Regions from separate parts of the Kocuria sp. cx-455 genome, predicted to be linked through region 1. Evidence: riboswitches for the same ligand, from Rfam matches in the RefSeq annotation. Region 1 holds a riboswitch; the other holds the start of a gene.
What was found. A riboswitch is a leader RNA that binds a small molecule or an ion and turns the genes downstream of it on or off. The one in region 1 is predicted to bind S-adenosylmethionine.
Positions count from the first base shown of each region.

Region 2: another riboswitch for S-adenosylmethionine. It lies ahead of AC3ENJ_RS11720 (acyl-CoA dehydrogenase family protein); the one in region 1 lies ahead of AC3ENJ_RS04425 (bifunctional o-acetylhomoserine/o-acetylserine sulfhydrylase).

Region 1 covers NZ_JBYIPM010000002.1:120,039-125,417, forward strand. Annotated here, with positions in the region: gene metX (homoserine O-acetyltransferase MetX) at 1-141, opposite strand, end outside; gene AC3ENJ_RS04425 (bifunctional o-acetylhomoserine/o-acetylserine sulfhydrylase) at 138-1,532, opposite strand; SAM riboswitch class IV at 1,611-1,729, opposite strand; gene AC3ENJ_RS04430 (VOC family protein) at 1,845-2,483, shown strand; gene AC3ENJ_RS04435 (CPBP family intramembrane glutamic endopeptidase) at 2,552-3,337, opposite strand; gene AC3ENJ_RS04440 (S9 family peptidase) at 3,364-5,379, shown strand, end outside.
Region 2 covers NZ_JBYIPM010000007.1:167,880-173,258, forward strand. Annotated here, with positions in the region: gene AC3ENJ_RS11705 (glutamine amidotransferase) at 1-297, shown strand, start outside; gene AC3ENJ_RS11710 (CPBP family intramembrane glutamic endopeptidase) at 368-1,555, shown strand; gene AC3ENJ_RS11715 (M18 family aminopeptidase) at 1,566-2,894, shown strand; SAM riboswitch class I at 2,947-3,038, shown strand; gene AC3ENJ_RS11720 (acyl-CoA dehydrogenase family protein) at 3,141-4,418, shown strand; gene AC3ENJ_RS11725 (GNAT family N-acetyltransferase) at 4,582-5,142, shown strand; gene AC3ENJ_RS11730 (glyceraldehyde-3-phosphate dehydrogenase) at 5,227-5,379, opposite strand, start outside.

The sequences.
Region 1 (5,379 bases):
CCGCCCCCATGTTTCGTAGGCCAGTCGCGCACGCGGGAGGCGGTAGCCGGATTCCAGGGTCAGGGGACCCACGTTGATGTAACCCATCACGCCGTCCTCGCGGACGAGCGAGTCGGTGGTTCCGCCTCCCACAATGGTCACGCCCGCGTTCCTCCCACTCTGGATGCGGCCGACGACGGCGCCCCTGCGCCGCCCAGTGCGGCCACGGCCTCGAAACCTGACTCCAGGTCCGCCAGGATGTCGTCGATGTTCTCCAACCCCACGGACAGTCGGACGAACCCGGGTTCGATGCCGGTGGCCCGCTGTTCGTCGTCGGTCAGCTGCGAGTGGGTGGTGGAGGCCGGGTGGATCACCAGGGAGCGGGCATCGCCGATGTTGGCCACGTTGGAATGCAGGCTCAGGGCGTCCACGAACGCCGTTCCCGCCTCGCGACCGCCGTCGAGCACGAAACCGAGCACGGACCCGGCACCCTTGGGCGCGTACTTCTCAGCGCGTTCATGCCACGGGGACGACGTGAGGCCGGCGTAGGAGACCGCGCGAACGTCGTCGCGCGCGTCGAGCCACTCGGCCACCCTCTGGGCGTTCGCCACGTGGCGGTCCATGCGCAGGGACAATGTCTCGATGCCCTGCTCGATGAGGAACGCGTTGAAAGGGGAGATCGAGGAACCCAGATCGCGCAGCAGTTGCACACGCGCCTTGAGGATGAAGGACAGGTTCACACCGAAATTGCCGTCCTTGCCGAGCGCCTGGGCGTACACCAGGCCGTTGTAGGACTCGTCCGGTTCGTTGAAGGCGGGGAAGCGCTGCGGATCCTGCCCGAAATCGAAGTTGCCGGCGTCCACGATCATGCCGCCGATGGACGTGCCGTGTCCGCCCATGAACTTGGTGGCGGAATGAACCACGATGTCCGCGCCCCATTCGATGGGTCGAATCAAGTACGGCGTGGCAATCGTGTTGTCCACGATCAGCGGCACACCGGACTCATGGGCCACCGCGGCAACCGCTTGGATGTCCAGCACGTCATTACGAGGATTGGGAATGGTTTCCCCGAAGAACGCCACCGTATTGGGTCTGACCGCGGCGCGCCATGCCTCGGGATCGTCCGGGTCCGACACGAACGTGGTCTCCACGCCCATCTTGGGCAGGGTGTGGCGCAGCAGGTTGTAGGTGCCGCCGTACATGGACGGACTGGCCACCACATGGGTTCCGGCACCGCCCAGGTTGAGGATCGCAAAGGTGGACGCCGCTTGACCCGAGCTGAGCATCAGCGCGCCCACCCCGCCCTCCAGGGACGCCACGCGGTTCTCGACCACTTCGGTCGTGGGGTTGGTCAGGCGCGTGTAAATGGGTCCCAGTTCGGCCAGGGCAAAGCGCTTGGCCGCGGTCTCCGCGTCCGGGAACACGTACGAGGTTGTCTGGTGGATGGGTAAGGCCCGCGATCCCGTGGTGGGATCGGGTTCCTGTCCCGCGTGGATCTGACGGGTTTCGAAAGCCCAGTTCCGGGGCTCGGACGGGGTGGCTGCGGGGCTCATGCCGCACTCCCTTTCTCGGGGTCAGGGGCCCGGTGATCGATCCGCAGCACGGCGCCCGTGCGGCGATCGGGCACCTGTGACCCGCGCTTGCCGCCATCGAGTTGTTCCGATGCGGCCCGGTCCTCACCCAGGGCACCCCACCGCGGAGGGAGGGTTGCCGGTCAGCTAGCTGGGGCTTGTCGCTGACTCTCGTGACCTGCCCTTCATTCTCCGGAGCCGGTACCTCGGACGTCAAGCTGAGTTACCCGCATCACACGGACATGTTTTATGTCCCGATTTGGTGACCACCCCGCGCGGTGCCACCATGACAGCATGAAACTGGATCATGTCTCTTTCGCAGCTCAATCCGATGGCCTTGAAGCCACCACGGAACGGATTGCCGATCAGCTAGGGATCGAGCCGGTCAAGGGCGGGATCCACCCGCGCTTCGGCACGCGGAACATGATCCTGCCGCTCACAGACCACCAGTACGTGGAGGTCGTCGAGGTGCTGGAGCACCCCGCCGCGGAGAAGGCCCCGTTCGGTCAGGCCGTGCGCGCCCGCTCCGAGGCCGGAGGCGGCTGGCTCGGCTGGGTGGTTGAGGTACCGGACCTGGCCCCGTACGAGGACAAGCTCGGTCGCCCCTCCGTTCCGGGCTCCCGGCTGTTCCCGGACGGCCGCCAGTTGGAGTGGCACCAGATCGGGGTCAAGGGTCTGATCGCCGATCCTCAGTTGCCGTTCATGGTCCACTTTGATTCCGAGCCGGACATGCACCCCTCCCAAGCACAGCTCACGGACGTCCGGTTGGCCGGCATGGAGATCGCCGGTTCTCCCGAGCGCGTCACCGAATGGCTGGGTGGGCCTGTCGAGGACGTCCTGGCAGCCCTGGACGTCACCTGGTGCTCGCCCAACGGCACCCCCGGTGTCATGGAGGTTTCCTTCGCCACCCCGGACGGCCTGGTCACGATCTGACTTCTCCCGCCGACGCCGCTGCCGCGACCTTTCGCTCGAGAGGGCCGCGGCAGCGGCGGCGTCGTCGATCAGCGCGCGAGCAGTTGGGGGAGCAAAAAACCGGTGATGTCCAGTAGCGCGTGGGCGATGAGCAAAGGCGCGAGTCGACCGTAGCGGCGGTAAACCCACACGAACACCAGACCCATGACCATGTTGCCCAGCGCGGGTCCGAAGCCTTGGTACAGGTGGTAGCTGCCGCGGAAGAGGGACGTGGCCACCGCGATCGTGACCCACGACCAGCCGATGCGCCGCAACCGATCGCACAGGAACGCGACCACGATGATTTCCTCGACCACACTGTGGCGCAGTGCGGACAGGATCAGCACGGGCACCGTCCACCAGTGCTCGTCCAGGGCCGATGTGGTGATGGCCGCCGTGACCCCCAGTGCCCTGCCCACCTGATAGAGGCCCACGGTCCCCAAACCCATGGCCAGGAACAACCCGGCTCCCCAGGCCGCGTCCCACCACGGGCGGCGACCGTCCACGCCGATCCGCCGCAGCACGGCTGCAATACCGGGTAGCGAACCGGCCAGCAGGTAGAGGGCGAGCGCCACGGGCACCAGGGCGAAGCCAATGCTCGCAAGTTGCCGAAGCAGGTCGATGGCCGGAACCGGGCTCAAGACCCGATTCAAAGTCGCCTCGGCATCCGAGAGCGGGCCCCGCGAGAGCGTCTCCGCCAGGTTCAATGCGGCGTACACCGCGGAAGACCCCAATGACACCCCCAGGACCAGCACTATGTGGAACCACAGCTCGGAGCGGGCGGGGCCGTCACGGGCGGGTCGTGGCTGCGGGGAATCGGTCAACACGAACACCATTGTGCCGTGCTCCCTAGACTGGGGTCATGAGTTCCGAGATGCCCGCATACCCCGTAGCCGTTCGACGCACCGTTCACCGCAGTTTCCATGATCATGTGTTCGAGGATCACTTCGAGTGGCTGCGGGACAAGGACTCGGATGACGTGCGGGCTCACCTGAACCGTGAGAACGACTACGCGGAGGCCGTGACGGCGCACCTGCAACCGTTGCGCGAGGACATTTACCGTGAAATCAAGGACCGCACGCAGGAAACCGACATGTCCGTCCCCTCCCGCAATGGAGCCTGGTGGTATTTCGCCCGCACCGTCGAGGGTGGGGCGCATCAGGTCTTCTGCAGGTTCCCCGCATCCGAGATCAGCGACTCAGAAGACGCCTGGACTCCCCCCACGGTGGAACCCGGTGTCACGTTGCCCGGCGAACAAACGCTGCTGGACGCGAACGCCGCCTCCGAGGGCCATGAGTTCTATGGCCTGGGCGCGTTCAGTGTCTCCGAGGACGGAACCCATCTGGCCTGGTCCGAGGACACCGCCGGAGACGAGCGGTTCACGGTGTACGTCAAGGATCTGGCCACCGGACAGTTGCTGCCCGACCGGATCGAGCAAACTTCCTACGGTGCTTTCCTGACCCCCGATGCGTCGCAGCTGATCTACACGGTGGTCGATGATTCGTGGCGGCCCTGGCGCGTGTACCGTCACGTGATCGGTACCGCCTCCGAGCAGGACGAACTGTTGTACCAGGAGGACGATCCCGGCCTGTGGCTGGGCGTGGAACTGTCCGCGGACAAGAAGTGGCTCATGGTGGTCTCCGCGTGCTCGGAGTACTGCGAGTACCGCATTCGCCCCGTCGCCGCGCCGCACCATGAGTGGCTCACCCTGATTCCGGAAAGTGACCGCGTGCTGTACTCGGCCGAACCCATCACCGTGGCCGGCACCGACTACGTGCTACTCACGCACGACTACCAGGCGCCGAACTCCCGCGTCAGTCTCATGCCGTTGTCCCAAGCCGGTTCGAGTATCGCCGATGTCGATCTCGTGGACGTGGTCCCCGTGAGCGAAGAAGCCCGGATCGAGGTGTGTGAGCCCACGGCCACGCATTTGGTGGTGTCCCTGCGTGCCGAAACGACCCCGCGGGTGCGGCTCATTCCGCGCGCGGGCCTCGAATCCCTCATGGCCGGCACCGCCGGCGCGCAGGGTCTGGCCGGTACGGAGCCGGACTTCGACGAGGAGCTTTTCACCGCTTCGCTCGTCTCCGCCCGCTATGAGAACCCCGTGGTCCGGGTGTCCTACACGTCCTTCGTGACGCCCCCGCGGATTTACGACATCCCCACGGCCGGGCCTGGACACCACGGTGCGGACGAGTTGGGTGTGGGTGAGCCCATCCTGCGCCGCGAAGCCACGGTGCTCGGTGGGTACGACCGTACCGATTACACGGTGGAGCGCGATTGGGCCGTGGCCGATGACGGGACACGCATCCCCATCTCCCTGGTGCGGCGCGCGGACCTGGACACCACCGTCCCGGCTCCCGTGATCCAGTACGCCTACGGCTCCTACGAGTCCAGCACCGATCCGGGGTTCTCGATCTCCCGTCTGTCGCTGCTCGACCGCGGTGTGGTGTGGGCCGTGGCCCACGTGCGCGGCGGCGGCGAGCTGGGCCGCTCCTGGTACGACCACGGTAAGAAGCTCACCAAAAAAAACACCTTCACCGATTACGTGGCGGTCACCCGCCACCTCGCCGAACGGCAGGACGTCGACGCCGCTCGCATTGCGGTTCTCGGCGGTTCCGCGGGCGGGTTGCTCGTGGGCGCGGTGCTGAACCTGGCTCCGGACCTGTACTGCGGTGCGTTGGCCGCGGTGCCGTTCGTGGATCCGCTGACGTCCATGTTGATGCCGGAACTTCCCCTCACGGCCCTGGAATGGGAGGAATGGGGCAACCCCGTGGCGGACCGGCAGGTCTACGACTACATGCGCTCCTACTCCCCCTACGAGAACCTCCGCGCTGCCGACTACCCGCCTATTTTGGCGGTGACGAGCCTCAACGACACC
Region 2 (5,379 bases), on a different contig from region 1:
ACCGCGTACGTGGGGCACAAGGAAGGCACGCGATCGCTGCCCGCCAATGCGGTGTTGCTGGCCACCGGAACCGTGTGCGAGGTGCAGATGTACCGGATCAAACAAAATCTCTACGCCACCCAGTTCCACCCGGAACTCGATCCGCAGGGTCTGATCAACCGGGTGGTCGCCTACAAGGATCTGGGGTACTTCCGGCCGGAGGACACCCACACCGTCATCGACCGGGTCAAGGACGGCCCCGAGGTGGATCAGCCCAAGAAAATCCTGGCGGCGTTCGTGGACCGTTACGCGGTGTAGGGACACACGTCCGCTGCACACGCCCGTGACAATGACCGCACCGCGCACCGGCGACCGATAGCGTGGGACCATGAGCCAGCATCCCGCGCCTTGGAGCAAGCCACCCGCGCCGTCCCCGGTACCGCCCGAACAGCTGCGCACGCTGGCGTATCACCGGCTGGGCCGGGCGGATCGGAACCACGCATGGTGGAAGCCGCTCGTCGAGGGCGCCATCCTGTTCTTCTTGTTCCTCGTCCTGTCGGTGTTGTTCGCCATTCCGATCATCCTGTTCATGGACAACCCCATGGAGCTCGATGACGTGACCGGCGTGAACCAGCTGGATCCGTTGATCTTCTTCTTCCTATTCGGGTCAGTCGCGCTGCTGGCACCGGCGGCGTACCTGGCCAGATGGATCATGGGTCCGCGGCCCCTGGGGCTGCTCCACTCGGTGACGGGGCGGTTGCGCTGGAAGTGGCTGCTCCGGTGCGGACTCGCGGCCTTGGCCATTTTCGTGATCGTCAATGGCCTGTCCATCCTGCTCGACCTCATGGCCGGCGGCGAGGCAATAGAATTCACCGTGGCGCCCCAGTGGGGTTGGCTGCTGCTCATGGTGGTGGTGCTGGTGCCCATTCAGTGTTTTGCGGAGGAACTGGTCTTCCGCGGTTATCTGATGCAGACGGTGGGCCGGTGGCTGAAGCACCCGGCATGGGCCATTCTCCTGCCGGTGCCGCTGTTCGTCGCCGGGCACCTCTACGACGTTTGGGGACAGACCGCCATTGCCATCATGGCGATCACCATGGGGGTGCTCACGTGGCGTACCGGTGGGCTGGAAGCGGCGGTCGCCCTCCACGTGGTCAACAACTGCACGGTCACACTCATGGCCATGGTCGGGCTGGCGGACCTCAACGATACGAGCGGCGGGCCCATCGAAGTCCTCTTCACGCTTGCGATCAACGGGATATTCCTTGTGGTCGTGTTCCGGATGGCGCGCAAGGCGCGGATTGCCACCTCCCGCACCATCATCCTGCCGCCCCGGCCGCGGTTGCCCTCGCTCGCTCAGCGGCCACTCGTGGTCAGCCAGAACGGCTCCGAACTCGCGGCATTCGTGGTGGATCCCCGCACCCATAACTACCTCTCCCTGCCCGAGCAGTACGGCCCGTACACGGTCCAGGACGGTCAGGGGCGCCCGGTGGGCCTGCTGGACGTGCGCAAGACGACGAGCCCGAACCAAGGACCCCGCGGGGGCGGTTCTTCCAGCAACCAGGACCGCACTCCCTAGACTGTGCTGCATGGCCCCACACTGCGTTTCTGATTTGGATTCTCACCGTGCCCCGTTCGGCTACGCCCGCGCGCTGGGCGATTACGTCATGGCATCGCCCAGCTCCTACCACGCGGTCGAGGCCGCGGCGCAGCTGCTGCGCGGAGCAGGATTCACGCAACTGAACGAGACCGAGGCCTGGAGCGACGTCGCCGGGAGGCACTTCACGATTCGTGACGGCGCGCTGGTCGCATGGGTGGCCCCGCGCAATCTTCGCCCGGGGGTCGGCTACCGAATTCTGGGCGCCCACACGGATTCACCCGGATTCAAGCTCAAACCCAAACCCACCACGGTGTCCCACGGCTGGTACCAGGCCGGGGTGGAGGTTTACGGCGGGGTGTTGTTGAACTCGTGGCTGGACCGGGATCTGCGCCTGGCCGGGCGGCTCGTGGTCCGCGATGAGAACGGTGAACTCTCGCAGCACCTGTGCTCGACCGAGGCCATCGCGCGCATTCCACAACTCGCCATCCATTTGGATCGCGCGGCCAACGAGGGTCTTAAGCTCGACAAGCAACAGCACGTGCAACCCATCTGGGGGACCGGGTCGGTTCAGGACGCCGATGTGCTGGGGTTGCTCGCGGACACGGTCGAGGCATCGGTGACCCCGGAGCGCATCGTCGGTTACGACGTGGTGCTCGCGGACACGCAGAGGCCGGAGCTGATCGGGCAGCGGCGGCAACTGCTCGCCAGCGGTCGGTTGGACAACCTGTCCTCCGTGTACGCCGGGCTGCACGCCATGGTCGAAAGTGCCGAGGACCTCGATTCCGCGTTGCAGATCTCGATGCTGGCCGCATTCGACCACGAGGAGGTCGGCTCCGCCACACGCTCGGGCGCGGCCGGTCCGTTCCTGGAGGACGTTGTGGTCCGGGTCAGTGCGGCGCGGGGCGAATCGCAGGACGATTACCGGCGCTCCTTATCCGCATCGGTGTGCCTGTCCGCGGACGCAGGGCACCTGGTGCACCCCAATTACCGGGGGCACCACGACCCCGTGAACACCCCGGAACCCGGTGCCGGGCCGCTGCTCAAGATCAACGCCAATCAGCGGTACACCACGGATGCCGTGGGTGCGGGGCTGTGGGCGGACGCGTGCGAGCGCGCCGGGGTGAGCTATCAGCAGTTCGTCTCGAACAACAACGTGCCGTGCGGTTCCACCATCGGACCGATTACGGCCACCCGGCTGGGTATGCGCACGCTGGATGTGGGCGTGGGACTGCTGTCGATGCACTCCGCCCGCGAACTCGCCCACGTGGACGACCTTCATGCGCTGTCCCGGGTGACCGGGGCGTTCTGGCGGTCATAGAACGTCACGTGTGTTGACAGTCGTTCTGAGCCCGTGATGGCCTGAACCCGTAACGCCATCAAGAGCGGCCGAGAGACGTGGCTCGTCAACGCCGCAGCAACCACCCGGATACCGGGACGGTGCTTCCGCCACGACCGATGGACAGCTTTTCAGCTCCCGCGGTTCGCACGGTCACGCCCGTGCGCCGGGCTGCTCTCGGTCGACGGTGCGGAGCATCGCGACAGAACGCGAGGGACACCCGAGAAGATGAGTATCGATACCCGGACCACAGAACAGTTGGCCCCCACCAAACATCAGCTGGACGTGGCGGAGCCCCTGAGCACCCGCGACCTCTTCGACGTGTTCCAGCCGGTGTTCAACCGCATTGCCGGCGGGGCTGTGGAACGCGAACAACAACGGATCCTTCCGTTCGAGCAGTTCGCATGGCTCAATGAACGGCGTTTCGGCGCGCTCACGGTCCCGCGCTCGCGGGGCGGCTACGGTGCCAGCCTGGAGCAGGTCGCCGAGTTGCTGATCGCTCTGGCCGCCGCCGACTCCAACGTGGCACACGTGTACCGCTCACACCTGGGATTCATTGCGAGTCTCGGCTCCGACGAATCCGACGTCTGGTTCCCACGCATTGCCGACGGTGAGACCGTGGGCAATGCCGCGACCGAGCGATCCGGTGCGGCCCTGGGCACCGCGGCCACCACACTCACCCGGACCACCGACGGCGAGTGGGAACTCAACGGCACCAAGTACTACTCGACCGGCTCCATCTTCTCCGACTGGATCCAGGTCACCGCCCAGATCCCCGGTCTGGAGGAGCGCTCGCACGCGCTGGTGAAAACCTCGTGGGACGGCATTGAACTGCTCGATGACTGGGACGGCTTCGGCCAGCAACTCACCGGAACGGGCACCACCCACTTCCGTGGGGTCAGGGTTCCGGCGGACCACGTGCGCAACCGCGACGGTCGGGCCACCCAGGAGACCGCCGTGTTCCAGCTCGTGCTCCTCGCCGTCGAGGCCGGCATTGCCAAGGCCGCGATCGACGAGGGCGTGCACCTGGTGCGTTCGCGCACCCGCGGTTTCAACACCGGCACGGGATCTGTCGCGTGCGAGGATCCGCAGATTCTGCAGCGCGTGGGTGAGCTCGGTGCCAAGACTGCCGCCGCGCGGGCCATTGTTCTTCAGGCGGCCCGTGAGCTCGACGCCGCCATCGGCGTGCTCGGGGGCGAGCCCCTTCTCGCCAACCCCCAGGAGTTGACCAACGCGTGTGAGGTGCCGGTGGCGCACGCGCAGGTGGTTGTCCCGGAACTGGTGCGCGACGTCACCGACGGGATCTTCGACCTGCTCGGCGCCTCCGCTGTGGGCAGATCCAAGTCCCTGGACCGCTTCTGGCGCAACGCGCGCACGGTGGCCACCCACAACCCCACGATGTACAAAGCGCGCATTGTGGGCGACCACCGCGTCAACGGGACCCCGATGTTCGGCCTCAACGCCATTGGTGAGGTCAAGCCCTCCGGCGGAACCCCAGCGGAGTAGAGCTGAACGGTCTCGATCCTGCGGCGCCCTCCAGGCGCTGCCGCGACCACGTCACAGGTGCCGCCCGAGCCTTCGCCTACACCTCATGCGTCGTTGGGACCCTTGGTCACGCGCAATAGGGTTCCAACCATGCACCACGTGGAAAGGAAGGTTCTAACAGGCCATGGGATGTGCCACTCGCTTGACCTTGGAACCGCTGCGCGTCGATCACGCCTCAGAAATGCTCGAGGTGCTCGGAGATCCAGCGCTCTACGAGTTCACGGGCGGCCGGCCACCCACGCTCGAGGAACTCACCGCACGGTACGCGCTCCAGGTCACGGGAACCTCACCGGACGGGGCCGAAGAATGGCGTAACTGGATCGTGCGATCGGCGGCCACGGCAGAAGCCATTGGATATGTGCAGGCCACGATCCGGCGAACTGAACGGTCCGCGGATCTCGCCTGGGTGATCGGCACCCGGTGGTGGGGGTGCGGTTACGCGACCGAAGCGGCGTCGGCGATGGCGGGGTTGCTGCGGGCAGATGACATTGCGCACTTCACCGCGCACATTTCTCCCGGTCATGGCGCATCCGAACGTGTGGCGCGCAAGGTGGGTCTGCACCCGACCATTGAACGGGTCGATGGCGAGGTCGTGTACACCTCATGCGTCGTTGGAACCCCTGGTCACGCCCAGAAGGGTTCTAACAATGCACCGGGTGCGCGGCAGGGGTCCAGCGGCCCCTGAGTTGTGCATTCCAGCCGACGACGCCGCCCCGGTCACCGTTCGTGCGAAAGGTGGCCGGGGCGGCGTCGTCGGTGGTTGGGGAGCCTACGGTAGCTGCGGCATGGCGATGTCGGCCATGCGTGCGAGAACGCGCACCACCTGGCAGGAGTAGCCGAACTCGTTGTCGTACCAGACGTAGAGCACCAGGGAGTTGTTGTTGACGATGGTGGCCAGCCCGTCCACCACGCCGGCGCGGCG